4 regions of the Bacillus sp. FDAARGOS_235 genome follow, and region 1 is predicted to be linked to each of the others. Evidence: riboswitches for the same ligand, from Rfam matches in the RefSeq annotation. Region 1 holds a riboswitch; each other region holds the start of a gene.
What was found. A riboswitch is a leader RNA that binds a small molecule or an ion and turns the genes downstream of it on or off. The one in region 1 is predicted to bind lysine.
Positions count from the first base shown of each region.

Region 2: linked by a shared signal. The riboswitch ahead of lysA (diaminopimelate decarboxylase) and the one ahead of A6J74_RS08040 (aspartate kinase) in region 1 are both predicted to bind lysine.
Region 3: linked by a shared signal. The riboswitch ahead of A6J74_RS12525 (amino acid permease) and the one ahead of A6J74_RS08040 (aspartate kinase) in region 1 are both predicted to bind lysine.
Region 4: linked by a shared signal. The riboswitch ahead of A6J74_RS29505 (amino acid permease) and the one ahead of A6J74_RS08040 (aspartate kinase) in region 1 are both predicted to bind lysine.

Region 1 covers NZ_CP020437.2:1,254,652-1,262,293, reverse strand. Annotated here, with positions in the region: gene asnA (aspartate--ammonia ligase) at 1-152, shown strand, start outside; gene A6J74_RS08045 (helix-turn-helix domain-containing protein) at 302-751, shown strand; gene A6J74_RS08040 (aspartate kinase) at 942-2,171, opposite strand; lysine riboswitch at 2,373-2,559, opposite strand; gene A6J74_RS08030 (DoxX-like family protein) at 2,752-3,672, shown strand; gene A6J74_RS08025 (DUF4166 domain-containing protein) at 3,665-4,276, shown strand; gene A6J74_RS08020 (YndJ family protein) at 4,282-5,907, shown strand; gene A6J74_RS08015 (8-oxo-dGTP diphosphatase) at 5,936-6,421, opposite strand; gene A6J74_RS08010 (MFS transporter) at 6,561-7,642, shown strand, end outside.
Region 2 covers NZ_CP020437.2:1,568,217-1,575,858, forward strand. Annotated here, with positions in the region: gene sat (sulfate adenylyltransferase) at 1-789, opposite strand, end outside; gene A6J74_RS09695 (phosphoadenylyl-sulfate reductase) at 828-1,532, opposite strand; gene A6J74_RS09700 (YezD family protein) at 1,619-1,762, opposite strand; SAM riboswitch class I at 1,835-1,943, opposite strand; gene lysA (diaminopimelate decarboxylase) at 2,107-3,423, opposite strand; lysine riboswitch at 3,604-3,785, opposite strand; gene A6J74_RS09710 (DUF3888 domain-containing protein) at 3,875-4,270, opposite strand; gene A6J74_RS09715 (LTA synthase family protein) at 4,533-6,419, shown strand; gene pssA (CDP-diacylglycerol--serine O-phosphatidyltransferase) at 6,601-7,302, shown strand; gene A6J74_RS09725 (2-hydroxyacid dehydrogenase family protein) at 7,401-7,642, opposite strand, start outside.
Region 3 covers NZ_CP020437.2:2,068,984-2,076,625, reverse strand. Annotated here, with positions in the region: gene A6J74_RS12545 (MDR family MFS transporter) at 73-1,335, shown strand; gene A6J74_RS12540 (hypothetical protein) at 1,393-1,596, opposite strand; gene A6J74_RS12535 (type 1 glutamine amidotransferase domain-containing protein) at 1,863-2,378, opposite strand; gene A6J74_RS12530 (ABC transporter permease) at 2,646-3,845, opposite strand; gene A6J74_RS12525 (amino acid permease) at 3,906-5,330, opposite strand; lysine riboswitch at 5,477-5,658, opposite strand; gene racE (glutamate racemase) at 5,859-6,686, shown strand; gene gapN (NADP-dependent glyceraldehyde-3-phosphate dehydrogenase) at 6,727-7,642, opposite strand, start outside.
Region 4 covers NZ_CP020437.2:5,256,099-5,263,740, forward strand. Annotated here, with positions in the region: gene A6J74_RS29495 (DNA alkylation repair protein) at 1-492, opposite strand, end outside; gene A6J74_RS29500 (iron-sulfur cluster biosynthesis family protein) at 526-831, opposite strand; gene A6J74_RS29505 (amino acid permease) at 944-2,410, opposite strand; lysine riboswitch at 2,523-2,715, opposite strand; gene A6J74_RS29510 (GNAT family N-acetyltransferase) at 3,102-3,551, shown strand; gene A6J74_RS29515 (sulfite exporter TauE/SafE family protein) at 3,592-4,602, opposite strand; gene A6J74_RS29520 (VOC family protein) at 4,702-5,502, shown strand; gene A6J74_RS29525 (aminoglycoside phosphotransferase family protein) at 5,513-6,451, shown strand; gene A6J74_RS29530 (metallophosphoesterase family protein) at 6,465-7,208, shown strand; gene A6J74_RS29535 (nucleoside/nucleotide kinase family protein) at 7,359-7,642, shown strand, end outside.

The DNA.
Region 1 (7,642 bases):
ATGTACTACCATTAACAATTGGTGGTGGTATTGGACAATCAAGAATGTGCATGTACTTTTTACGCAAAGCACATATCGGTGAAGTTCAATCTTCTGTATGGCCTGACGATTTACGTGAAGCTTGTAAGAAAGAAAACATTCATCTGTTTTAATTAATATAAGTGAGAGGGAGAGTAGCTTGAAAATAGAGTTACTCTCCCTTTTTTTATTGTGTAAACTAGTGGTTTACAGTGCGTGTTACTAATAGTTTCTTTCTTTTTTATCTCCCTTTATGTAATAATTTGCTAAAGGAGGGGACGTTATGAGTATAGGAGAACAGCTAAAAAAACTAAGAGAATCAAAGGAGTTTTCGCAAGAGGATGTTGCTAAAAAAATTGGTGTGACGAGGCAAGCGGTTTATAAGTGGGAAAATGATAAAAGTTACCCTGACATTGATAATTTAATTTTACTGAGCGAAATGTACAACGTTACGCTAGATGAGTTAATAAAAGGGAATCAAAGCTTTAAAGAGAAAATACATATTGATGAAGAAGAGGCGGATTTTGAGAAAAAGAATGAGTTTGGTTTTTATATTGGATGTGGTTTGCTCATTATGAGTGCGTTCATTGAGTATGAAAAAATACAGGTGGTTGTATTAGGAATTGCACTATTCATGATGGTCTTTTACTCGGATGTGAAGAAAATTATTTTCAATGAATATAGATCATTTTTTCAAGGGAAAGAGAGAAACGATATGTGTGATAAGAAGTAAGAAGAGTCAACTATATTTCCTAGGAAAGAGTTTAAAGAATAATTTCATTGTTTTATAATGATTTTTGGATATCGATAATATATTAAAAAGCTGTTTGCGTAGAGTCTTGAAATCTATGCAAACAGCTTTTTATTTATATAGGAAAGAAATAGATTAATATGTTTTTGTAAGTTGCAATAAAAATATTAAATTAGCTCATTTGCACTAAAGGCTCAATTTTCGCCATAAATGATTGATGAAGTGCTTCCACACCTGTTACTAAATGAAGGCGGTCAATAACGACAGACACTTTAATTTCAGATGTACTTACCATTTTAATATGAATATCTTCTTCTTTTAAAGTAGTGAACATATTCGCAGCAACACCTGGATTAGATACCATACCAGATCCTACAATTGATACTTTTGCTAAATGATTTTCATGTTCTACAGACTCATAGTGAAGATCTTCTTGGTTCTGTTCCAATACTTCTAGTGTTTCTTGTAAGTCATTAGAATGGATAGAGAAGGAAAGATGAACAGTTCCTTCATTTGTAATACTTTGAATAATAATATCTACATTAATATGTGCGTTAGCTAACGTAGAGAAAATTATTGAAAGTGAACCTTGTTCCAATCCTTTCACTGTGACACGTGTAATATTATCTTCAAAAGCAATACCTTTAACGATTGATTGTTGTTCCATGTTACATTCTCCTTTTACAATTGTTCCGTTTTCTTGTTCCATACTTGAGCGAACTTCTAAAACGACATGATGATTTTTGGCAAATTCAACAGCACGTGGATGTAATACGCCGGCGCCGAGGTTTGCCAGTTCTAACATTTCATCATAAGAAATTTCATCTAATTTGTAAGCTGTCTTTACAACTCGTGGATCCGTCGTGTATACGCCTGTTACATCCGTATAAATATCACATTTTTTCGCTTTTAGTGCCGCTGCTAATGCAACAGCTGTCGTATCAGAGCCACCACGTCCAAGCGTTGTAATTTCATTTTTTTCACTGATTCCTTGGAAACCAGCTACGATAACAATCGTGCCTTCAGTAAGATAAGACTGAATACGCTCAACGTTAATGTCAGTAATCCGTGCACTACTGTGTACAGATTCTGTCGTAATACCAGCTTGCCATCCTGTTAATGAAATTGCGTTATAACCTTTTGCTTGTAGTACCATTGTTAATAATGAAATAGTTACTTGTTCTCCTGTAGATAGAAGCATATCCATTTCACGTTTACTCGGATTTTCCGCAATAGCGTTAGCAAGTGCTACAAGTTCATCTGTGCTTTTCCCCATTGCTGAAACGACAGAGACGATACTATGTCCTCGTTCATATTCTTCAATAATTAAATTTGCCACATGTTGAATGCGCTCAACACTTCCGACAGAAGTACCACCAAATTTTTGTACAATCGTTTCCATTACGAATTCCTTCTTTCGTCCATTTTTAAGAATAGATTAGGACATATATAAATCCCAATATTCCTGTAGTTACCAGAGAGAAAAACAAAAAACACCATCTCAAATAAGTGAGGATGGTGCTGTTACAGGAAAAGGGAAACAGAAAACGGAGCTAATAAAAAAACCGCCAAAAAAGGAATACCATGAAAATGATATCTCTTTTTTGTAGATAGCTCTTCATACGTACATGTCTGTACATATGACAGTTCTGTTTCTATTCGAAAACAGCCCCAATTGATAAATGCAGAGAAATTTATCAATTTCGGCAACACTTCCTTTCATCCAATTTCATAGACATCTCTGTGTCTCCATTAGAATACTCATAAGTATTGCAACCTCTATCTCACGTTTTAGGCGAGAGTGTTTGATTTATGAAGTTGTTGGTAACATTTGTTTTATAATAATTTAAATTATTCAGGGAATCAAGTGTTTTATATGTATTTTCAAAATTCTTTCTTTTTAGAGATAAAGTTTGTGAAAAATGTAGCAAAATACATATATTACATGTACATTAAAAATATAGAGTGTAGGAGGTCGGAGTATGAAAAGAAAAAGGCCTATTTATGTTGCAACAGAAATGAAAACGACAATAGAGAAATTATGGGAATATACGCAAGAACCAGACCTACATACAGAATGGGATGCTCGTTTTACTGAAATTTCGTATTTAGAGAAAAAAGAGGGAGAACCACAGAAGTTTTTATATAAAACAAAGATAGGATTTGGGCTTGAAATAGGCGGAGAAGGGGAATCGATAGGTGAAATAAGAAAAGAAACTGGTGAACGGATTTCTTCTTTGAAATTTTGGACAGACAATACATTATCACTTATACGAATAGGGCGTGGTTATTGGAAGTATACACCGCATAAAGAGTGTATTCATTTTGAAACGCAATATGATTATGATACGAGATATGGTCGTATAGGAAATGTGATTGATTCATATATGTTTCGTCCATTATTAGGTTGGGCGACTGCTTGGAGTTTTGATGCTCTCAAATTATGGTTGGAAAAAGGTTTGCATCCTAGTTTGCTAATTAGAAGAACGATGACGTATTGGCTCGTTTGTTTTTTATTTGCTTTTGTATGGATATATCAAGGGATAGTGCCAAAACTACTGTTTACTCATTCAGAGGAAGTAAAGATGCTTTCTTTATTAATCGGTTCAAATGAAAGTAGTGTATGTATACTTAAAATAATTGGGGTGTTAGAAATAATTTTCGGTGTCGTATGGCTGTTGCCAATAATAAAACGAAAATTATTTATACTGCATATTATTGTATTACTAGTTTTAACGTTAGCGGCAGGATTTACGAATATCGCAAGCTTTACAGGGCCGTTTAATCCGATTACATTAAATGTTCTTCTAATGGGGTTATCAATTGTCGGTTATATAAATAGTTTCGATTTACCAAGCGCGAAAAATTGCAAGAGGGCGAGAAAGGGACAAGTGTATGGCTAATATGTATGAACGATTATTAGGGGATACCTATAAAAATCTTCATCCTGAATTGCAGAAGCGTTATGCGATTACAGAAGAGAATAGTTTTACAGGGGAAGGAAAGATGGATGAAATTTACGGTGGCTCTTTTTTCGTAAAATTTATATTGAAAATTGCATCGAAGTTTCGAATGTTTTTCTCGGAACGAGGAGAGGAAATTCCATTTACGATACAAAACATAGCTGAGCGAGATGAATATGGACAAGAATTAGTAAGGTGGAACCGTACTTTTTATTTTCATAATAAGAAAAGATATTTTAACGCAGTTATGCAATTGGATGAAAACGAAAATGAAATTGTAGATTATTTTGGCGAACCACATTTACTCGTTTCTACACTGCATTTTCATATCGATGAGTTAGGGGCAATGCATATTTCTTCAAAGGAACAATGGTTTTATATGTTTGGAAGAAAAATGCCGTTACCAAAATTTTTGTATGGTGAGGCAAAAATTGTTGAAAGTTATGATGAAACACTTAAGTGTTTTCGAATTCATGTACAAGTACGAAACCCGTTAATTGGTTCGCTTTTTTCATACAAGGGAACATTTGTAGAAAGGGAATAAACGATATGAAAAATATAATATTTGGGCTTGCTTGTTATGTTGTTTTTCTAATATGTGAGTGGTCGAATATAAATCCTGTTGAAGCAATTATATTATTATCTGTTTTATTATTTATACCGATGTCTTTTTGTATTATTGATAAAAGAACAAGAAATGGATCGTATTTATTATTTTATAAATTCGTATCGTTTTTATATCCAATCGCAGCAATTTGCGCAATGCTAGCTTTCGTCACAAATCACTATTTATTTGCGCTAGTTTGGTTTGTATATACAGGAATTGTTGCGTTATTTGGTGTAAGTAGATTGCTAGAAAGAGGATGGAAGCCGTTAGAGGAGACCGTCATAGATAGTGCGTTTATTTATTTGTTTTTAGGTGGTTTTTGGTTTTTTGCTTCAGTAGCAAAACTTTCAATTATGCATTTTAGCTCTGACATTGTTTTACTCACAGCTGCACATTTTCATTATTCGGCGTTTTTATTGCCATTATCAGCTGGTTTAATAGGGAGAAAAAGAGAAAAGAGAAGTAAAGTGTATGATGCTATTATGTTTATCATCATGATTTCACCTATGACAGTTGCAATAGGAATTACATATTTGAGGATATTTGAATTTTTTGCAGTTGTGATATATTTATGTGCTATTTATGGATATGGTATTTACGTTTGGAAAGCGAAATTTAATGCTATTCGTGCAAAGGTTCTCTTAATCATTTCGTCTAGTACGCTCATGGTTACAATTATGTTCTCACTCATATATTCATACGGAAATTTAAAACAAGTACTGACGATTACAATTGCTCAAATGGTTTGGATTCACGGTGTGGTAAATGGTATTGGAGTAGCATTACCAGCATTTGTAGGTTGGATGATTGAAAAGAGTGCTCCAAATTATAAGTACTATGGGAAACCAATGAGTAGATTAAGAGGAAGCGTGAGAATTGGTGGGACATTTTTACAGAATGGAAATTTAGTAGATAGTAAGGAATACAACGGTTTAGTTGATAAAATAAATGATTTTCATAGTGAGTCATTTGACGTGACGAAGGTTCCTTTAAGTATAATTCGTTTTTATGAAAATACAGCAGCGTATGAGTTACAATCGAATATTAAATGGGCTCGTTGGTTCCGTCCATTTGCATTTTGTTATACGAAAATGAGTAAACGAGTAGGACAAATACATTTAGGGATGGGCGATAAGTGGGAAACAATGTATGGTTCTATCATAGGTGTAAATGATGAGAAAGATGGGAGAGAGAATGTAAGGGCTTGGCTAAGGGAAAATGAAGCAGGAGAGTCTATTTTTTTGGCTCTGTATTCAAAACATACGCATAAGAACGAGACATATATGAATATTGCATTGCCTTTACCTTATTCGAATATGACAGGTATTTTAAAAGTATGTAATGATAGCAATGATTTAATCATTACTAGTAAGTTGAGAGAAAATAGTAAGGGAGATGAGGGGATTTATTTACATACTGGTTTCTTTACAATCCGTTTACCGTTAACAGAGATTTTTATCATTAAAGAGGGAAAGGGTCACATGCTAACTGCTCACCATAAAATGTGGATATTCGGAGTTAAGTTTTTAGAAATTGATTATGAGATTAAGAAAATAGAGGTGAAGTAAGAAAAGCTTGGAAGGATTCCAAGCTTTTTTACGTATGGGTAATTGTCATAGCGACTTGTTTATCTAAGTCTCGGTCCCAAACACGTTGAATTTCAAACGTACCTTTTTCAAAAAATAAAGGGAATCTTTCTTTAAACCAATCTTGCATAGGAAGATTGAGTGCTGTATCGATTGGCACCCATACTAATTCACCCTCAGGAGGATTAATAAGAAGCTCGCCTTCAAATGAGTCGGTCCAATAGTTGAATACCATATATCGAACATGCCCCTTAGGATTTACATATTCGTCTACCCCTTTAAAAGTTAAATTAGAAACGTGTAGTCCAGTTTCTTCTTTTACTTCTCGTATAGCAGCTTGGACGATACTTTCTGGAAAATCTACTTTTCCGCCAGGAGCTATATAGCCAGGAAAGCCTCGATGATTGGGACGTTTTAAAAGTAAAATTTCATTGTTACGCTGGATCATACACATTGTATAGATCTGGTGCTCGATGTTAGGTGAATTGGAAGGCATGACCATATTTTCTCCTTTGTATTTTTTTGATAATTTTACCATAAATATAGTAGTTTCATATTATAATTTAAAATAGAATATTAATATTTTTCAGATGTTTATTATAGAGTTTATAGTTAAGTGAAAAGAGGTGAGGAAAATGCAGGGAGAAATACAAACCAAAAAAGGTTTAGGATATGTCGGAAAATTACTGTTGCCAGTCAAAGTATCACGGCATTTTAAGTTTTTGTGGATTGGACAATTGCTTTCAACTTTAGGGAGTTCTATAACAATGGTTATTTTGCCAGTCGTTGTTTACTCACTAACTGGTTCAACAGTTGTAATGGGGATGACTATGGCAATGTATATGCTACCTAATATTCTTGCTTTACCGTTTGCAGGGTTAGTTGTAGATCGAATTGATCGAGTAAAATTAATGTTATTTACGGATATAATCCGCTGTATAGTAATGCTATTACTTGCATCACTTATATTTACGGATTTGTTAACGATTAGGCTGTTATATGTCCTCGTTGCCGTATATGGACTTATGGAAGGGATATTTCAGCCAGCATATTCTGCTGTGAGGGCGAAAGTATTCGTACCTGAAATTCGCAATGCAGCTAATGCATTAACGCAAATGAGTAATCAAGGCATACGGTTAATTGGACCAGCACTTGGTGGATTAATCGTTTCAGTTGCATCTGCTGGGATAGGATTTGGATTAGATGCAGCAACGTACTTATTATCATTTTTATGTTTATTATTTTTAAAAGAAATTAAGTTTAAAAAAATAAAATCGATTGAAAAGAGTAAGGTCGATTATAAAAAGGAGTTTATGGAGGGTGTTTTAGTTTTAAAAAGTCATCCGTGGCTTTGGATTACAATCTTCGTTTTTTCTTTCGTAAATATTTGTTATGCCGGCATTATCGTCGTATTAATTCCATGGTTATTTAATATTCATCATCATTTTGAAGCTTACGTTTACGGACTGGGAATGGCATCTTCTGGTGGCGGTGCTGTAATTGCCGCATTAATATTTGGTGGGAAAGAGCGGTGGCACAAGAGAGGGTTACTGGCCTATGGAGGTGTTTTAATTAGCGGCTTCGCTCTATTAGTTATGCCTTTTATTTCTTGGGCGCCTGCTTTAATATTCTTAATGGCAATTGAAGGATTCGGTATGATGATATTTGGACTCATTTGGGAAACGAGTTTACAAGAGCTCGTACCGGAAGAAGCTTT
Region 2 (7,642 bases), 310 kb from region 1:
TGCATGAAATATCGCTTCCCTTGGTCCTGCGTAGCGCATCGCTGCAGGAAATACACCTAAAAAGACACGATTTTTCGGATAATAGTTTTGAAGCAACACTTCGTAGCTTTCCATCCTTACATCAGCAGGAATATCATCTGACTTTGTTTCCCCAACGAGCGGATTTAAAAAGAGACCATCTACAATTTCAAGAGCAGATTTTTGAATATACTCATGGGCACGATGTACCGGATTTCTCGTTTGAAATCCAACTACTGTTTTCCAGCCACGTTTTTTAAATTCTTCTCTCGTTTCAATTGGGTCTAAATGATAAGAAGGAAATTGCTTATTTTCCAAGCGTTTTATAAGCGTAATAGCTCCTCCAACATAAACATCTGGTCGTTCATATAATTTTTTCACGCCTGGATGAGCCTCATCCGTCGTTTTATATACAAGTAAAGCTTCTTTTTCTTTATCAGGTGCAAAAATATCTTCTATTTGAATGACACCATATATATTTCTATCATTAACAAGTTTTACTTCCTCTCCAGCTTTCAGTCCCTCTGCTACTTCTTCTGTTACTGGCAATGTAATCGGTATACTCCATACGCTTCCATCTGCTAAACGAAGCGTTTCTACGACCGAATCATAGTCTTTTTTCCCTAAAAAACCAGTAAGCGGACTATATCCCCCTGTCGCTAGCAGTTCTAAATCACTTAATGCAATGTTGTCTAATTCAATTTCTTTTTCAATTTGTGATACGTCGTATGTCTCATCTACACGGTTTATTAATTCGTTTCTTGTAGTCATTTTCTATATCCCCTCTTAGCTTTATTTCAAGATACATCTTATTGGTAATGAAGACCGCATTCGGTTTTCATTTTCCCGGTCCACCTACCATCTCTTGAATCACCACCGGCACCTACAGGTAACGTACACTTCTCACACCCGATACTTGGATATCCAATATCATGTAATGGGTTGTATGACAAGTTATGTTTGTATACATATCGCCATACTTCTTTCCACGTCCAATGAATAAGCGGACAAACTTTAATAGATTGAAAACGATGATCTTGATTTATAAACTTTGTATGCTTACGCGTTTCTGATTGTTCCCTTCTTAAGCCCGATATCCACGCTTTTTCCTCTGTAAGTGATTTTTCTAACGGCAAAATCTTCCTAATCTTACAACAGAGATTCGGATTGCTTTCCCATAGTTTCTCACCGTGCAACTTCGCTTGTTCATCGAGTGTAAGTTCCGGCTGTTTTTCTATAATATTTAATGAAGGAAATCGTTCTCTTACTTTTTGAATTAATTCATACGTTTCTTGAAAATGAACATTTGTATCCAAAAATACAACTTTAGCAGATGGATTTACTTGGTTTATAAGATGCAGTAAAACCATGCCTTCCACTCCGAAGCTACACGCGTATACAATTTCATCTTTATATTCTTTATAAGCCCAACTTAATACGGATAGCGCGCCTTTCGTTTCATCTTCCTCTGAAAATGAAACACGATTTTCTTCCCACGTTTCATACGTCAACATGTTTTTTCCCCCTGTAAAAGCAAAAAGACGGTTTTAATCTATTAAAATAGATTAAAACCGCCTCTAGTTTTTCTAGTCAGCGCTTTTCACTTTAAACGTACTTTTTCACTTTTCTCTAATTGAATTACTTTTCCATCTTGCACCACAATTGTAATTGAACCATATTTCATATCAGCAAGCATCGCTTGAATTTTCTCAGATACTTCATCAAAATGTTCCCGTACGCTCACGCGAACAGCCCCCCTTTTTATTCATAAAAAAAATCTTTCCCATTTCGAAAAGACTGTTCGGTAATATATTTTACCTTATCTTTCAAAATGGATTCCATTTTGCTGGATTTAGCACCTTGCTTTCTATAAGCAGGTTGCCGAGCTTCTTCGGGCCAGTTCCCTCCGCTTCTCTTGATAAGCTTTGTATTTGTATTTTATCACAATTCTGATTTTTTTCAATCCTAGTTTTCCGATATATTTTAATTATTTTATTTTATCCCGCTATTTGCGGGCAATCCCCCCCACTGATTATAGTTTCACTTTATAAAAAGGAATTGCCCATTCGAACAACTCCTTTTCCTTATTTAAACAAGCTCTTTAATACGTATGCGATCGTTCCCAATGATATTTTCGTACGTTTCACGTTCCACAACAATTTGCGATGTGCCACCTTTCGCAAAGACGACGGCTGGTCTCCGAATTCGATTATAATTATTCGCCATCGAGTACCCATATGCTCCCGTACAAGAAATTGCTAGTAAATCAGAAGAAGCAACTTTCGGTAGATTAATATCCCAAATTAGCATATCTCCACTCTCACAGCATTTCCCAGCAATTGAAACGAGTTCCTCATTCTCATCATTTCCTCGATTCGCTAACATCGCTTCGTAACGAGCGCTATATAAAGCCGGTCTTAAGTTATCTGTCATTCCACCATCGACGGATACATATTTCCGAATGCCAGGAATTTCTTTCACAGATCCAACTGTATAAATTGTCGTTCCCGCATCACCTACAATACTACGGCCTGGTTCAACCCATATTTCTGGCAATGGATATTCACATACTGTAAATTGTTCTCTCACTGCACTTGTTACAGCTCGCACATATGTCTCAAGAGTTAATGGTGTATCTGACTCTGTATAGCGTATTCCAAATCCTCCGCCTACATTTAATACTTTTACTACATAGTTCGTTTGCTCTCTCACCTCTTCCAAAAATTTACGAAGAACTTCAATCGCTCGAACAAAACCAGCCGTTTCAAATATTTGTGATCCGATATGTGAATGAATCCCTAACACATTATAATTTGATTTTTGTAAAGCAAGCCCAATTGCCTGCATCGCTTGACCATTTGAAACGCCAAATCCAAATTTTGAATCCTCTTGGCCTGTCGTAATATATTCATGTGTGTGCGCCTCTACTCCAGGCGTTACACGAATTAATATGTTTACAAATTTCCCATGTTGCATTGCTAAATCGTGTAAAACTTCTAATTCCAAGAAATTATCTACTACAAAACAACCGATATTCGCCTGAAGAGCCATCACTATCTCTTCTTCTGTTTTATTGTTTCCATGAAAATGAATACGTGATGCTGGAAATCCTGCTTGGAGCGCAGTATATAATTCCCCACCCGAAACAACATCTAATGACATGTTCTCTTCACGAGCTACTCGGCACATCTCCATGCACAAGAACGCCTTGCTTGCATATGCTACTTGATAAGAGAAACCACTTTCTTTAAAAGCACGATGAAACGCACGACATTTCCCTCGAATAGACTCTTCATCGTATACATAAAGTGGTGTTCCGTATTGTTTTGCTAGCTGCGTCGTATCGCACCCTCCAATTTCTAAGTGTCCTTGCCCATTGATTCGGCTTGTGCCGTGTAAATACATTTGAATTCCTCCCTTATTTCCTCTAAAACTCATAACCCCAATCTTCTATTCATTGCAGCACGCTTTTAGATAGACAAAAAACGCGCGGAACAATGTTCACACGCGTTTCTTATTAGGAAAAATATATATTGAAAAAATAAACAAGTTGTTATCTTCTCAAAATAAGAAACCGCATCAACATCTCCAAATAGCTCTCCATAAAATAAATCTTATGACAGTACTACATTTATTCAATGCAGTCCCAATATATGAATAAGGTGGTTATTCTTATATTTCGGCAATAGTCCCTTTCAACCCATGGTCACAGATTCCACTAAATCTCCCATAGCTTACTCTTTCCTATCGCGGCCTCTACCTTTGAGAGTAGATGAGGTAAGTCTATTTAATTTTCAAACATCTAATTGTTGCTATTAACAATACCAAAGGACCATTTTATTTGTCAAACAATTTTTTATATTGTTTTTTTACAGTTTAATTTCGTATCATTTGGTAAGCGCTTTACTATTATCTTCGTTACTTCCCATTCGCCTTCTTCATTATTAAACGTAATAGTTACTTTTTCAAATGGTGGAACAATTTTCCCACCAATCTGTTCGTACTTCGTCACTTCAATAACCGTTTGAAATAAATATGTACCACTATACACTTTTTTTAAACTAATAATTTTAGGACATTGATAAGGTTTCAAACTCCCATATTGTTTTTCAATTGCTTTATTTATTTTCGGAAATAAAACAGAATAAAGTGCATCTTCCATAAGAGGTGCATCATACTGAGCTACTGATACACTCGGTGAAGCAAAGAGTATAAAAATACTGCACATTATAAGATAAAATAATTTTCGCATTATAACCTCCGCACCATTACGCGATACTTTCTATGTTTAATGAATTACAATAATCGCGCATAGAAATTCTATTTTATTGTCTCCTACTTCTCTTTTTCTACTCAATTGTTGCAAAAAAAGCCCACAACCCTCTTTAATTTTCGTATAATGATACTCATAGTATAATAATCATAATAACAAAAGACTGTTCGTATATATAAAGTGAGGCGCTAATCAAACCGGCTCGCAAGAACTGTCATGCTTTCTAGGAGAGGAGTATATTATGCTACAACATCTGTTTCCAAAATTACGATTTGCACTCGTTGCAGTCGTTTTATTATGGATTAAAACATATATTGTGTACAAGCTAGCGTTTGATATTAAAATTGATAACTTCTTTGAAGAATTTATGCTGTTTATTAATCCACTAGCTGCGTTACTTTTATTTTTCGGTTTAGCTTTATTTGCATCTAAGCATCGAAATCGAATTATAATTGGAATTAGTTTTATACTGTCATTTATTTTATTTGGAAATGCAATGTTTTATGGGTTTTATAACGATTTCGTTACCTTCCCGGTTTTATTCCAAACAAATAATATGGCTGATTTAGGGACGAGCATAAAAGAGCTCTTTACGTACAAAACATTACTTTTATTTGCAGATGCAATTATTTTAATGTTTATTTCACGTAAATTCCCATCATTTGGTGATAAAACACCACTTTCACGATCTGAGAAGAGAACTTTCTTTAGCGGTGTAACTGCGTTATTAGCACTACAAATTGTTGTTTCAGTTATTTATAAGCCACAAATGTTCTCACGCTCATTTGACCGTCAAACTGTCGTGAAAAATTTAGGGTTATACACATATCATCTATTTGATATTACGCTTCAATCTAAGTCTTCGGCTGAACGTGTATTCGCAAGTGGCGACGGATTCTCTGAAATTAAAAACTATACAGATGCAAAAGATAAGCAAGTTGATAAAAACTTATTTGGAGCTGCAAAAGGTAAAAATGTAATTTTAATTTCAATGGAATCTACACAAAGTTTTGTTATTAATAAAAAAATAAATGGAAAAGAAATTACTCCATTTTTAAATGAATTTATTAAAGATAGTTTTTATTTCGATAACTTCTATCATCAAACGGGACAAGGTAAAACTTCTGATGCTGAATTTATCGTTGAAAATTCACTTTATCCGTTAGACCGTGGTTCTGTATTCTTTACTCATGCAACAAATGAGTATACTGCCACACCAGAACAATTAAAGAAATACGGATATTCTTCTGCTGTCTTCCATTCAAACGATAAAACGTTTTGGAATCGTGACGTAATGTATCCTGCGCTTGGTTATGACCGTTACTTTAATTTAAATGATTACGTAGGTACGGAACAAATGTCTGTTGGTTGGGGATTAAAAGATAAAGAGTTCTTTGAACAATCTATTCCAAAGTTAAAATCTTTACCGCAACCGTTCTATACAAAATTTATCACTTTAACAAACCATTTTCCATTTCTTCTAAATCCAGAAGATCAATATGTTGATGAGTTTAATTCGGACAGTGGTGTTTTAAACCGTTACTTTCCAACTGTTCGTTACACGGATGAAGCTCTTAAATTATTTATTAAACAGTTAAAAGATGAAGGACTGTATGATAATTCAGTTATTGTCATTTATGGTGATCATTACGGTATTTCTGAAAACCATAACGCAGCTATGGCCCAGTTCCTTGGGAAAGACGCTATTACACCGTTTGATTCTATGCAATTACAACGCGTCCCTCTCATTATTCATGTGCCAGGTCAAGAAGGAAAAACGATTTCTAAAGTATCCGGTCAACTTGATATTAAACCAACGCTCCTTCATTTACTTGGGATTAAAACAAATCAATCCGTTGAATTTGGAACGGACTTATTTATTAAAGAAAAAGATCCACTTATGGTAATGCGTGATGGTAGTTTTGTTTCGGAAGATTATGTTTATACAAAAAACATGTGCTATAAACGAAATACAGGTGAAGAAGCTGCTATATCACTATGTCAGCCGTATATTGAAAAAGCAAAAACAGAATTAAAATTATCCGATAAACTCATTTATGGAGATTTATTACGTTTCGATCCTAACAATCGATATAAAACCGGAACGATGACAACAAAATTTGAATAGTGCAAGAAGCAACTTTATAAAAGTTGCTTCTTTTTCTACTTATTTTCCAAATCATTCTCCCATGAAATCTTTCACAAATTGGTAATTTCTTTCGTATGAGGAAGAAATTTATGGTATGATAAAATAAGTAAACTTTCATACACTAATTAAGAATTTATTACAGAAAGCAAGGGATCAGATTTTGTATAGAGCAGCTATTCCAAACTTATTTACGCTCGGAAATTTATATAGCGGATTTTTATCAATCGGCTATGCATCTTTAGGATATTATAAATCAGCTGCTATTTTAGTACTTATCGGGATGATGTTAGATAGTCTTGATGGTCGTGTTGCTCGTTTATTACGCGTTGATTCACAAATGGGAAAAGAGCTTGATTCACTCGCAGATGTCGTAACATTTGGTGCAGCACCAGCTGTTTTAATGTATTACACATCTTTCTCAAACTACGGAATCATCGGATTATACATAGCGGGATTATTCCCTCTTTTCGGAGCATATCGTTTAGCACGATTTAATGTAACACCATCTTCTACTTCAATGAAATATTTCACTGGAGTACCGATTACAGCAGCGGGAGGGCTTGTTGCTTTCTTAACATTATTTTCACATACCATTCCCAAAATCGTTCTTATTACAGTCTTTGTAACGTTCGCATTTTTAATGGTGAGTCGTATTCGTATCCCAAGTTTAAAAGATGTACCAATTCCAAGATATAGCATCATTATTACATTATTTTTAGTTGGAATCATTATCACAATGTATCAAACAGGGATCGGTAATTTTTCTGTTTTCTTATTCATTGCTATTCCACTATATATTTTGTATATGCTATCTCAATTTATTAGACAAAGACCGTCTAAAAAAGCGAATAAAGAAAAATAATAAAAACAAAAACCTTCCGTATTCGGAAGGTTTCTTTTTATCCCACTATTTGCGGACAACCTGATTAATCGGGAGGCCTTACAAATGAAAGTCTCACTTTATTTTGTAACTAATACTTTTGGATTTACAGGTGTTACAGGTTCTTCACCGTTTAATACAGCTAAAATATTTCTTACTGCCATTTCAGCCATCGCATCACGAGTTTCGAATGTTGCATTCCCTACGTGAGGAGCAAGTACCACATTCTTTAATCCTTTTAGTTCTTCCGTAATTTTCGGTTCAAATTCAAATACGTCAAGAGCTGCTCCTTCAATTTCTTTCGTTTTTAATGCATAAGCAA
Region 3 (7,642 bases), 810 kb from region 1:
TCTTTAGAATATTCTAACCTTTTTCTTCCTTTTTTTCAAAGTAAAATAAGTAAGCATAAGGAGGGGGAAACGATGGGATTTTGGAGTATGCATCGAAATATAAAAATTAGAATTATAACTTCGTTTTTAACACGTACTGTATCCACGATGATTTTTCCATTTATGGCGATTTATTTTTCAATAAAATTAGGTAGTGCAATTGCTGGTGCGTTGCTACTTATTAATGTAATTGCTTCATTAGTAATTGGTTTATACGGCGGATATGTTGGGGATCGACTTGGTCGTAAAAAAGTAATGATTATCGGTCAAAGTATACAAGTCATTTCAATCGCTTGTATGGGGATTGCAAATTCAGATTATGTAGATTCACCGTGGCTAACATTTATCTTTATGTTAGTGAATAGTTTAGGGTCTGGTCTTATGAATCCTGCGACAGAGGCGATGTTAATTGATGTGAGTACACCAGAAAATCGAAAAGTGATGTACAGCATTAACTACTGGGCGATTAATTTATCCATTGCAATTGGAGCGATATTTGGAGGACTATTGTTTGAAAACTATAGATTACAATTGTTTATTGGATTAACAGTTATTGCAGTTATTACTTTATATGTGATGGCTCTATATATGGAAGAAGTGTATGTAGCACGAAAAACGGTGGAGAAGAAAAATGTATTAAAAGATATGGCGGATAGTTATAAAGTCGTAATAAAAGATAGAGCGTTTTTAATTTTTTGTGCAGCAAGTATATGTACATTATCTTTAGAGTTTCAGGTTAATAATTATTTAGGAGTACGTTTGCAGCAGGAATTTGAAACGGTGCACTTTTTCTTTGGGAATGGTGTGAGGTTTGATTTAACAGGTATTCGAATGATGAGCTGGATTTCAGCAGAGAATACAATTTTAGTTGTGTTATGTTCGGCACTCCTTATTAAAATGCTGAAAAGCTTCAACGATTTGAAAATCTTATATGTAGGTTTATTCATTTATACAATTGGATTTACAATACTCGGAACGAGCAATAGCTTATCGATTTTATTAATTGCAGGGCTTTTCCAAACGGTAGGCGAGATGATGTATGTGCCAGTGCGTCAATCTATTATGGCAGATATGGTGCCGGATGAGGCAAGAGGTTCTTATATGGCGATTAACGGGATGGTCTTTCAAATGGCGAAAATGAACGGGGCATTAGGTGTTATGTTAGGTTCATTTATTGCATCTTGGGGCATGAGTGCTCTGTACTTTATTGTTGGTATGAGCAGTATTTTATTATTTATGAAGGCGATAGGGAAAGAGAAATATCAAGATGAAGGGAAGGTTTCTCAGATCGGATAAAGTGAAACGATATAAAAAGCGAACCAGTTATAATGAGGAGCGCTTTTTATACCATTTTTAAAACGGATCAACTTCAGCTAAATTTGGAGTGGTATTCGGCTGTAGTAAAAGATTTTTTAACGTTCCTACTTCAGAAAGTGCTACTAATATGTAGCCACTAATCAGTACAATAAGCCCAATGACGCGTAACGTTTGTAAGCTCACTTCATTATTATTCGTTTCCGTTGGATTTGGGGGCGTTGAAGGTGGAGTATTGTTCATAGTTAGGCTCCCATCTTTTGTATTTATATATGTGTAAAATCATGATTTAACTTATGGATAGGAATTATATAGTCATTTTCACTATATGAGAACTGCCTATGAATAGTGATTGGGAATTTTAGAGTGAGATAAGAGGTGTATTTGTGGGAGTCGGGTTGCCCATAAACACGTGATTAGTGTGAACTAATAATCAGTGGGGGATGAAATAAATCCCCCACTGATTACATTTTGTTTTTCATACAAATAAAAGAGGTTAACCAAAGTAGCTATCCTAATATACGCAACGATTCTTCAATAAAAGCGGGGATATCTTCCGGTTGTCTACTTGTGACTAGCTGATTTTGGCATACGACTACTTCTTTATCATGAAAGTTTCCGCCAGCATTTTTCAAATCGACCTCAATGGATTTATATCCAGTCACATCGCGTCCTTCAAGTGTTTGTGCAGTGATGAGTAGCTGAGGTCCGTGACAAATAGCGAAAACGGGTTTTTCCGCATCCATAAATGTTTTGCTAAAGTGAACAAAACGTTCATCTGCACGAAGTATATCTGGGGAAAATCCGCCCGGTATGAAGAGGGCATCAAAGTTCTCTGGGGAAACATCATCAATACTTTTATCAATTACGACTTCACTTTTTCTTTGCTTACCGTGTACCGTTTTACCTTTTTCCATTTCAATAGTTGTTAATTCATATCCCTTTTGCTTAAAAGCTTCTACTGGCTCTGTGTATTCTGTATCCTCGAAATAATCCGTTATTAAAATAGCAATTTTTTTACTCATTGCAGTCAGCTCCTTATATTATAGTATCGGTTCCAGAATCATCCTTGAGCAATGCCTTTTATAAAGTGAAACTTTAATTCATGTTTTTTCATTCCCTCCAGTTCCTTTGCCCTGTTAATTTAATAAATACCCTTTTTATTAGGACGTAAACATGTATTATCGTTTTTGTATGTAAAAATCATAAAATATCGGTTGTTTGAGGAAGAAAAATAAAAAAGCCAAGGAGATAATTTATTTTCTCCTTGGCTTTTAAGATAATTCTTTTCGTTAAAACGAAGAAACACGTTGCTTCGTTTTTGGTACAATAATAAATTTAATCCAGATTACCCCGATTATCATAATAATCAAGGTATGTAGTAATTGACCTGTAGCAATGAGTATAACACTCGAAAATACAATGAGTTGAATGCTTAGTAATATAAAGATTAAGCGAAGAAATTGATTCATTCGTTTTTCAGTATCAATCGGATACAATGCTACAATAATATTTCCCAAAAAATATTTCCAGAGGGAACGAAGCTGCATAGAAATCATATATAGGACGATATATGCGATAGCGCCTTTTACGTATGTGTTTGGTATAAAATATAAGGCGAAGGCACCAATCAGCCCTAAGCGAATATATATACCGAAATAATCATTCCCGCGTAAAAATGCTAGTGTATGTAAATAGAAGAAAGTTGCTCGTTTTTTATGTAATAAAGGTTCAATCCAATTTGTAAGCCATTTTCTTTTGTTTACTTGCTTATTAAGTTGCGGAACATCAGTAAAGATGCTAGCAAATTGATAAAAGCGAACATCCATTTTTTCTTCTTGCTCGATTATGTAATCCCACGGTATTCGTTTTGTAGGCTGTTTTTTCGTATATAGAAGTAGGAAAGCAAGTAGTAAGAGCAATCCGCCTAATATGAGAACATGTGCCGAGTAAAATAGCATGTAAATGATTAGGACGTTACAAGCAATACGAATAATGAACCATATGTTTTTTTCATGGCTATCACGCCACATCCAATATATGTACAGGTTCCAAGCTTTCGTAATCATTAAAACGATAAAGATTGTACATAAGAACGGTACAGTTAATTGTAATGATTGCATAGCCAGCGGAACGAGAATAAGGAACGTAAATAATAATGGGAAAATCTGAATGATGTAATTATATAGAAGAGATTTTTTAAAATAAGATGTTAGTTTCTCTTCTAATGCAAGCAAATAGACAGCATCAGGTTTTTGAATAAAGGTGCGAATGGGACATCTCATTATAATAAATGTAAGAACGGTCGTTATGAGTATGAGAGATATTCCTTTAGAAGGAGATGCTTTTAGAAACTGAGCATAATAATATGCGCCAACGCATGAAATAAAGATAAAGCTATATAATAAACCGTTAATCATACGTGCAAAGTATGTAATGATATTTTGCATATGTTGTTGGAAGCGACTGCTCCATAGTGATTCAATTGACATGTTTTTCACCTCTTTGTTCTATTATATATGTTTTACAAAAGAAAAAACGAGCAAATTGCGTTATGCAACTTGCCCGTTTTTCTTTTCGTTATTTTTTTTCTGATCACGATTCATTAATGGATAGAAAGCAAATCCAATTACGAATAAACCAATTCCGAGAAGGAACGTTTTTATATCGGATGCACCGGTTTTTATAACCCATAGTGCGTAGCAAAGTGCGATCACTGCGACTATACCATCTGTAATTCTTGCCCGCATTTCATTTTTATACGTTTCACCAGTTGCGACTAATTTTAACTGGAAGATCGGTGAAACGAGATATGGAATGAGGTAGGCCAGTGTTGATACGGTAATAACGAATGTATAAGCTTCCGCAATAGTTCCTGATAATGTTGAGAATAAGAATACTTGCGACATAATGTTTGTTAATCGTAATGAGTAAATTGGACTTCCTTTTTTATTTGTTTTTGTGAAGAAGGAAGGGAAGAAACCTTCTTTTGCTGCTTGATACGGTACTTCTGAGCTTAATAAAATCCAGCCTAAGATAGAACCGAATAGGGAAGTAAGAGCAAGTAATGCCATCAGTTTCCCGCCGCCATGACCCATTGCAGCATTTAGTGCATCTGCTAACGGACGTTCAGAAGCTTGTAATGTATCAACGTGAAGGACACCCATTGTTAAAATTGTAATTCCTAAGTAAATTGCAACTGTAATAAGTAATCCCGCAACTGTTGCCCGTTTTACCGTTTTTGGAGAAACAGCCCGGTTTGATAAAAGAACGGCTGATTCAATTCCGATAAACGCCCAAAGCGTTGTAAGAGCGGCTAAATTTACTTGTGAAAGAAGACCATGTGATACACCTGATTTATCGATCATCGGTGTGTACCATTGTCCAAACTTAGAAGCTTCGAATGCAAATAACGTAACGACGATAAATAAAAGGAATCCAGTCACTTTCGTTGTTGTTGCTAAGAAGTTTAGCTTTCCAGCTCCGCTTACACCATTAGTTAATATAATATGAGTTCCCCAAAGTAAGATGGAACAAATCGTAAATGTAATTAGTTTTCCGACTTCTATGTTAAACGAACCGATTGAAAATAGTAGTCGTGTATCTTTCATAATTGGGAAGAAGAGTGATAAATATCCCGCGAAAGATGTAATAATAGCAACGTTACTTGCCCAGTTTGCAACCCAATATCCCCATACCATACTGAAACCAGCCATTTTTTTCTTTTTTGGTGTTGAGAATAAAGCATATGCATGACTTTGTGGTCCTGTCGTTAAATCAGGACGACGAATTGCTAAATTACCGAAAACAAGAGCTAGCATTAAAACACCAAACCCTGTTGTTAACCAAGCTAAAGTGACACCGAGTGGGCTTGCTGTTTGTGCCAATGTACTTGGCACCATGAAAATCCCAGCGCCAACCATATTACCGACAACGAAAGCTGTTAGTACCCAAAAGCCCCATTTTTTTTGTTGCATAGAAAATACCTCCAAAGTTAGTATAACCAAGTCAAGCGAGGAGATATGTATGTCTTCCGATTAGAGAAGAGAAGTCCCAAACAAAACAAAAAAAGCACGTAATCTGCCGCTACATGCTTTCTATCTTATAAGAAACCCACGACATACCTCTCGATAGCTCTCCACAAACGAAACGTTTGTGACAGTTCTGCACTTATTAAATGCAGACCCAGCAAGTGTGCATGGTGGACACGACTTACTTCGGCAATCATTCCTTTCCCATTTCTTCATCAATGCCACTACATCTCCTGAAATGATACTCTTAATGACTGCAACCTCTACCTCACCGAGATACGAATGAGGATTTAAATATTAAATTAACGTATTTAAGAGTAACAAATGTATTTTTATACGTCAATGGATATAGTAATAATCAGATTATAGAGAAGAGTTTGTGATTAAAAGAGAGAGGGATTATTATGTAATATTGAATTTTCATAATATAATAAATGTTATTGACGCTAGAAGATTGAGAAGGGGATGAAGTATATGTCTGTATGTCATAAACATTCAGTAATAGGTGTGCTAGATTCGGGAGTTGGGGGATTAACAGTTGCGAGTGAAATTATAAGACAATTGCCTAAAGAGAGCATTTATTATATTGGTGATAATGAGCGTTGTCCGTATGGGCCAAGAAGTGTAGAAGAGGTACAATCTTTCGTATTTGAAATGGTTGAGTTCCTCAAACAGTTTCCGTTAAAAGCGCTAGTGGTAGCATGTAATACTGCTGCAGCTGCTGCATTGACTGCGCTGCAAGAAGCACTGTCTATTCCGGTTATTGGCGTTATACATCCGGGAGCAAGAGCGGCAATTAAAGTGACAAAGAAAGGGGAAATCGGAGTAATTGGAACTGTAGGTACGATACAGTCTAATATGTACGAAAAAGCATTACACGAGCTTGATACATATTTGGAAGTGCATAGTCACGCGTGCCCGACTTTAGCTACAGTTGTAGAAAATCAATTAGAAGATACAGCATATGTAACGCAGCAAGTGAAACAAGCTTTACTGCCATTAACGAAAGAAGATATAGATACGTTAATTCTTGGGTGTACGCATTATCCACTTTTAGAGTCCTATATAAAAAAGGAACTAGGAGAAGATGTAACGATTATTAGTTCTGCAGAAGAAACAGCGATAGAATTAAGCACAATTTTACAGCACAAAGGAATCCTGTCTGACAATTTGAATCCGAAGCATCGATTTTTTACAACAGGCTCTGTTTTATCATTTGAACATATTGCTGAGCGTTGGCTAGGATATGAAATTTCTGTAGAATGTGTGAATTTACCTATGGAAAAACAACTCGTGAAATAAAAAGAAGCTGATCTAAAACTAGATCAGCTTCTATATAAGATTAAACTAAGTTCAATACAGTTACTTTTTCACGTGTCATAGACTCAAGGCTCTTACGAATACCTTGTGCGCCCATACCTGAACCTTTTACACCGATGAATGGGAAGTGATCAGGTCCGCGCTCTGTGCGTCCGTTAATTTGAACAGAACCAGTTTCGATTTTGTTAGCAATTGCAAATGCTTTGTTAATGTCTTTTGTGAAGACACTTGCTTGTAAGCCGAACTCTGATTTGTTAGCAATTTCAATTGCTTGCTCATCTGAAGAAACGCGGATGATTGGAAGGATTGGGCCGAATGGCTCTTCCCAAGCAACTTTCATTTCTTCTGTTACGTGGTCGATTAATGTTGGGTAAATTAAGTTACGCTCACGTTTGTTACCGATAACGATTGTTGCACCTTTTTCAACAGCATCGTCAACTAAACCTTGAACGAAGTCAGCAGATTTATCGTCAATTAATGGAACGATTGTGCTGTCTTGTTCTGGAGATCCAACTGATAGTTCAGCTACTTGCGCTTTTACTAAGTCAACAAGCTCGTCTGCTACGTTTTCGTGTACAAGTACACGTTTAATAGCTGTACAACGTTGACCAGAGTAAGAGAATGCACCGCTTACGATATGGTTTGCAGCATCTTGTAAGTCAGCATCTTCACGAACGATACCAGGGTCTTTCCCACCAAGTTCTAATACAAGTGGAATCATTGCAGCTTTTTTCGCTAAATGTTTACCTGTGTTTGTACCACCTGTGAACGATACCATATTGATACCTTCGTGTTCTACTAAGTAGTCACCAATTACAGAACCGCGTCCTGTAGCTACGTTTACAAGACCTTTTGGAAGGCCAGCTTTATGAAGTGCTTCCACCATTTTAATACCGCTAATTGCACCTTGAGTTGCTGGTTTGAAAATAACAGCGTTA
Region 4 (7,642 bases), 1.3 Mb from region 1:
TGTACCTTCAGAAATTAGTCTCCTAATGTGGCTGTTTTCGTCATGAATCCACTGTTGTAAAATATTTAGTGTGTCTTCATGGTACGTTTCAAGAAAAGGCCGAATGGCATATTCAGCAGTATTCCTTTTTGTTATTTCATACATTGCATGGAATGAGGAGTCAAAATCGTTAAGCCCATATTTTTCAACGTATTTTGCGATAGGCATGTACATATAGCCGTTTGTAAATGTACCTACTTCTGTTGTATTTTCTGGTCCCAATGTTTTCAGTAATATATGTATTGCTTCATTAAAATCTTTTTGTAAAGCATTGTGTAATTCATCTGCTATTACTTCAATCCGTTGCTTTAACTCTAAACCTTCAACTTTACATGTTACGGAGGCTATAAAGTTTTTTTTAGAGAAAGTAGAATCGTGTTTACAAATAGAATCAGCCATTTTTTCTGCTAATTCATCATTAAATAAAAATTTTAATGGAACGTATTTACCCATTTTTCCACCTCATTGGTCAGTTGAAAATAATTTTTATTTTTTAATCGACAATCCATAAACTAACGTCTCACTAGGAGTCGTAATACTAAAACCAGTCGTCTTATAATCAAGTTTCACTGTATCACCAGTGTAATCTTTCGTGAATGATTCCATTTGTACAATAAGCATTTCATCCTCATATACAATATCATCTGCATTGTATGTATCCCAAACTAAATCAACATCAACGAAAATGCTACAAGAGTTTGTCATTGTTCCTCTAATGCGAATGATCTTTTTATCTGCACGTTCTAATCTATGTATAGCTGCCTTTGCTTCATCAGTAATACGAATGTTCATTGTATCCCAACCTTTATTTTTATTTCTTTTATTATTGCAAAAACAAAAGAAATAGGGAAGTAAAGAGAATTGTAAAAAAAACGAGCAAACAAAATTGTTTGCTCGCTCTACTTTATTTTAGTTCACATTTATCAAGTGGAATCACTTTTGTTTTCTTTGTAAATTTATATCCTAACCATAGTACTAAGAAGAGCGGTAAACCTATGTAAGAAACGAGTACGCCGTTCCAATCGATTGATTCACCCATAAATGCGCCGTAGTTTTGTCCTAAAATTACGATGACGCAAAGTGTAAATGCGAAGATTGGACCGAATGGGAACCATTTTGCTCTATATGGTAAGTCTTTTAAATCTTTTCCTTGTGCGATATATGCTTTACGGAAGCGGTAATGACTAATTGCAATACCAACCCATGCGATAAAGCCAGACATACCAGAAGCGTTTAATAACCAAATATATACAACACCGTCACCGAATAAAGAAGCGATGAAAGCGACGCTACCAACTACTGATGTTGCGATTAGAGCGTTAACAGGTACACCACGGCTATCTAATTTGCCTAAAAACTTCGGTGCTTTTCCTTGACGAGCTAAATCCCAAAGCATACGAGTTGATGCGTACATGCCAGAGTTACCAGCAGATAAAACTGCCGTTAAAATAACAGCGTTCATAACAGAAGCAGCAAAGGCAACGCCTGCTTTTTCAAATACAAGTGTAAATGGACTTACTGTAACATCACTTGCTGCAAGACTTTCAGTTGTATAAGGAATTAATAAACCGATAACGAGAATTGCAAGGATATAGAATAAAAGAATGCGCCAAAAGATCGAACGAATTGCTTTTGGGATATTGCGTTCTGGATCAGACGTTTCACCAGCAGCTACACCTAATAATTCAGTTCCTTGGAAGGAGAAACCAGCAGCCATAAATACACCGATAATTGCCATGATACCGCCGTTAAATGGAGCATCTGCAACAGTGAAGTTTTTAAAGCCGACAGATTCGCCGCCCATAATTCCAAAAATCATCATGAAGCCGACAACTAAGAAGATAATAATAGTAACTACTTTAATAAGTGCGAACCAATATTCAGATTCACCAAAACCTTTAACAGATAAATAGTTTAAGAGAAAAATAATAGCTAAGCATAATCCACTCCAAATGAGGGAAGGGGTATCAGGGAACCAAAATTTCATAATTAATGTTACGGCCGCTAGTTCTGCCGCAATTGTAATCGCCCAGTTATACCAATAGTTCCATCCAAGTGCAAAGCCAAGTGATGGATCAACAAATTTTGTTGCATACGTGCTAAAAGATCCAGTAACAGGCATGTAAGCTGCAAGTTCAGCTAAGCTTGTCATTAAGAAATACACCATAATTCCAATTGCGGCGTATGCGATTAGTGCACCGCCAGGACCAGCTGAATGGATTACACCACCGCTGGCAAGAAATAGTCCGGTACCGATTGTACCACCGAGAGAAATCATCGTAAGGTGACGAGATTTTAATCCGCGTTTTAATTCACCTTGTCCTTGTGTAGTTTGCGTTTTAGAGGTAGATTGATTTGTTGCGCTATTCATGTTCAACACTCCTTTTCTTGTAGGTTAGGAAGGAGCGGGGGAGAAAAATACAAAAAACCGCCAAAGGAATTAGGCGGAACGTTTCACAAATAACCACCCCATCATACCCTTCCGTTAAGATAGCACCCCACGTTTACACGGTAATTTTGTAAACGTGACAGTTCTGTTCCTTTCGGAGACAGCCCCAGCTCATACTTCCAGAGAAGAAATACAAACTTCGGCAACTTTTCCTTTCAAACGGAGTCAGTGACATTCTCTGTGTCTCGTCCGTTTTACTTTTAAAAGTCGCAACCTCTACCTCATCGGATTGATGAGGATTTATATATTGCTAAGATATTTAACATATGGCAATTGTAATGAGTTTCTGAATATATTGCAAGGAATTTTGTTAGGAAAAGTCAAAAAATATCGGTTATTGTATAGGAAACGCTTGCATAACTCCACCCGAACCTACTATTATGTAGCAATAAACAAAGAAAAAATTGTTATACAAATGTTTCGCAAAAAATAATGAAAAACCCTTTAAAATTAAAAGAAAATTCAGAAAATATAATTCGACATAACGATTGAAGGGTATCACTTCTTTTATTTTGTTCTAAAGAAAAAACATATGTGCAAATTAAAAGATTGAATATTCTTTCTTTTTTGTAGTAAAATTGAAGTACTGTTTAATTAAAAAGGGGACATCGTTATGAAATTAGAAACAGAAAGATTACATATTATCCCGTGTACGGAAGAATGGGTTCAGATTGCGAAGAATCAAGGATACAATAGCGGCCCGCATATTGCAGGGCATGTAGAAAGTGTAAAACAAGACGCAGCTTTATTACCTTGGGGTGCGTGGTATGTCATTCGAAAAGAAGATGACATCGTACTAGGGGATATAGGATTTAAAGGGAAACCGAACGAGAAACGTACAGTAGAAATTGGTTACGGTTTTATTGAGAAATATTGGAATAAAGGGTATGCTACAGAATCTGTAGATGAATTAATAAAGTGGGCTTTCCAGACAGGAAAGGTAGATACAATTATTGCGGAGACACTCCTTGAAAATGCTAGTTCGATTCGTGTATTAGAGAAATTACATATGAAGAGAGTAGATACAACAGATACGATGATTAATTGGAAAATAGAAAAATAAAAAATACCGCTCGATATAGTTCGAGCGGCATTTTTTATCATTATGGTAGCATTTGTTTTTGATCTTTCGGATAGCCGCCTGTTGATGGGTTAGAACGATTGGAATGATTACGGACAGCAATGAAAATAGAAATAATAACGACAAGACCAACTGCCACGTAAGAAAGTGAAATAATAGTTGGATCCACTTTAAATGTTGTAAGTAGTGTACGAATATTCGTAAAGATAATAAGGCCACCAACTAATACCCCAAGTAAATGAGGTGGAACGATACGTACTAACCATGCGGCAATTGGAGCTGCGACAATACCGCCAAGCATTAAGGCGAATACCCAAACCCAGCTTACTTGTTCCCAGCCAAGTGAGATGAAGAAACCAATTGTTGCAGCGAGCGAAACAGGAAACTCACTCGTATCTACAGATCCAATAACTTTTCTAGCTTCATTTCCTCTTGCTAGCAGTACAGGTGTCGTAATTGGACCCCAGCCACCGCCACCAGTTGAATCGACGAATCCAGCGAATAAGCCGAGTGGCACAAGTTGTTTGGCAGACATACGCTTTTTGGAAGTAACAATTTGTTTTTGAATAATGAATCGTAATAAAATATAAACGCCTAAAGTGAATAAAAATATTGAAATGTACGGTTTAATCACATCGCCAGGTAAATTACTTAAAAAACATGCCCCAACAAATGCCCCAATTGCTCCGGGTAATGTTAATCTGGAAACTGTATATTTATCAACGTTTCCAAATTTGATGTGCGATGCACCAGAAGCTGCGGTTGTAACGACTTCAGCTAAGTGAACAGATGCGGATGCTACAGCTGGTGCAATACCAAACATTAATAATAGTGAGGTAGATGTTACCCCATACGCCATTCCAAGTGCCCCATCAATCAATTGAGCGAAAAATCCAATAATAGCAAAGACAATTAATTTCTGCATAAATAATCCCCCTGTAATAATAAATGAAAAAAGCACTTTTCCCGTATGAGAAAAGTGCCTTTGGTTTTTCCAATCAGCAATAATTAAATTTGTTTCATTATAATACATATTAATCATATAAATCAACTGGGTTTTGAAGTTTTTTGAATTGAATGAAAGAAAAATAAAATATACAATAAAAGGATGGAGAGAAAGGGGAGAAGGACTATGTTACGATTTGATCATCTCGTTCACGCAGTGCCTTGTACACCGAAGGAAGCAGCAAAACAAATGCAAGCGAGTGGATTTCATACTGTATTAGGCGGAGAGCATACTACTTGGGGAACTTGGAATAGTTTATGTTATTTTGATTTATCATACATAGAATTTTTAGCTGTGCAGCATGAAGAAAAAGCGAAAGAAGCAGAAAATCCATTAGTACAAGAAACGGTGGTGAAATTACAAAATGGAGAAGGAATGCTACAAATTGCAATTCGAACAGATGCCATTGAAGAATTAGCAGATAAATTTAGTAAATACGGTTTACAAACAATAGGACCATTTGAAGGGAAACGTATGAGAAAAGATGGTCGGCTTTTAGAATGGAAAATGTTATTTGTAAAGCAAGAAGAAAGCGGGCCGAGATTACCTTTTTTTATACAGTGGAATGAAACCGATGAAGAAAGAAGAAACGACTTACGCAACATAGGGACGATCACGGAACATAAAAACAAAGTGCAACACATTGAAGTGATCCATTATGCAGTGAAAAATGTTCGAGACACAGTGCGAAAGTGGAAAGAAGTAATGGGGCTAACTGCAAGTTCAGTCACAAAAAATGAAAAATGGAATGCTGAGTGCCAAAGTGTAGCGTTTGGTGACATTCATGTACAGTTTTGTGAACCGATTGGGGAAGGGCTAGTGAAAGAACACTTGATTAGGAATGGTGAATATCCTTTTGCAGTGGAGTTTAAAGGGGAGAATAAACGAGAGTATGAAGTGTTAGGTAGTTTGTACATATATGAATAGAGGGGATGTTTTGGAAGAAATAGTAAGAGAGATAGAAAGAAAACTAGAGTGGCCCTGTATTGTAAAATGTATAGCCATTACAAAAGGTTTTTCGCATGAGGAAAAATATAAAATTGAACTAGAGAATCGTGAAACGTATTTTGTAAAAGTGTGTGATTCTGCTAATTATGAACGAAAACTAGAAGAATATACGTATATGAAACAAATAGAGTTATTACATATTCCAACGCCCAAGTTAATTCATTTTATAAAACTTGAAGAATTAAATAAATGTGTTCAAGTATTTGAATGGATTGACGGAGTAAATGGTGAAGAGAGCTTACGGAAGTTATCGGTGGAAGAACAGTATGATGTAGGAAGAAAAGCAGGAGAAGTATTAAGGAGAATTCACTCAATTGAAAGAGAAAGTGCAAGTAATAAATGGGAAACATTTAGATGGAATAAATACGAAAGATACATAGAGGCACTAGCAGACTACGAGGTGAATTTTCTGGATTTGAAGCCAGTATTAACCTTTGTAGAAAACCATAAAGACTTATTAAAAAATCGTCCAATCACATTTTTACACGATGATTTCCATCCAGCAAATAGTATGATTCATAACAAGGAGTTTATCGTTATCGATTTTGGTGGATATGATTTTGGCGATCCAATACACGATTTTTATAATGTAGCGATTTTTACTACAAGAATAAGCAAACCATTTGCGGTTGGACAAGTTCACGGTTATTGCGGAGGCGAACCGTCACTTCACTTTTGGCAGCTGTACTCCTTATATGCAGCAATGACATTCCCGGCTGATATCGTTTGGACAAACCGAAGCACACCGCACCTAGTAGATGATATGAAGGAAAGACTAAATGGAATTTTAGAAGAAAATAATCATTTTTCGTCCTATGTTCCAAGATGGTATCAATCCTATCATATGGATATAATGAAAAATAAATAACGGAGGGATTCATTTGGATAAAATAGCGGTAATTTCAGATATTCATGGTAATATTCCGGCATTAGAATCTGTGCTGAAAGATATTAAATTAAGAGGAATCGAGCGCATTATTTGTCTTGGAGATTTAGTAGGAAAAGGCCCTCATTCAAGCGAAGTAATTGAAATCATTCGTAAAGAATGCGAAGGCGTTGTAATGGGGAATTGGGATGATTTCATTACAAAACCGACTGAATTTGAAGCATTAAAATGGCATCAAAAACAATTATCAGAAGAACAAAATGACTATTTAAGAAGCTTACCATTTTCGATCGAATTTTTTATGAGCGGAAAACTCATTCGTATGTTTCACGCTTCACCGAGAAGTTTATATGAAAGAATTCAACCACACGCTTCAAGAGAAGAACGTATTAGTATGTTCGAAAATAGTGATCTGACGGAAAATATAGAAGGGGAAAGAACACCAGATGTCGTTTGCTACGGTGACGTTCACCAAGCGTTCGTTCAAAATTTCAGAGGGAAAACGCTATGTAATGCTGGTAGCGTAGGAAATCCGCTTGAAATTACACAAGCTTCTTATTTAATATTCGAAGGAACTTACAATGACAAAGAAGCAGCGAGCTTTTCCATCCAATTCGTACGAGTACCGTATGATATTGAATTAGCTATCAGGCTAGCAGAAGAACTCGATATGCCAGAAATTGAAGAATACAAACAAGAATTACGGACTGCTTTATATCGAGGGTTTAAGGGGAAGTAAGCTAATAATATATCAACGATTTTTCAAATATATCTATCATAACTTAAAATATATCAACGATTCGACAAAGGATATCGATTTACCGACAAATAGTGACACGGATTATTACTTATAATTATATTATGTAAACTAATTATAAAGGGAGATATCATGAACCGAAAACAACGAATCAAAGAAATTGCAGATCATATTGTAAAGCTAAACTTAACCTATCCAACAAGAGTTGGAGTAAGTGGTATTACAGCATCAGGAAAAACAACATTTGCAAACGAACTAGCGGAAGAAATAAAAAAACGAGGATTACCAGTAACACGCGCCAGCATTGATGATTTTCATAATCCAAGAGTGATTCGCTATGCAAAAGGAAAAGAATCTGCAAGAGGGTATTATGAAGATGCACACGATTATACAGCTTTCAAAGAAAGATTATTAAT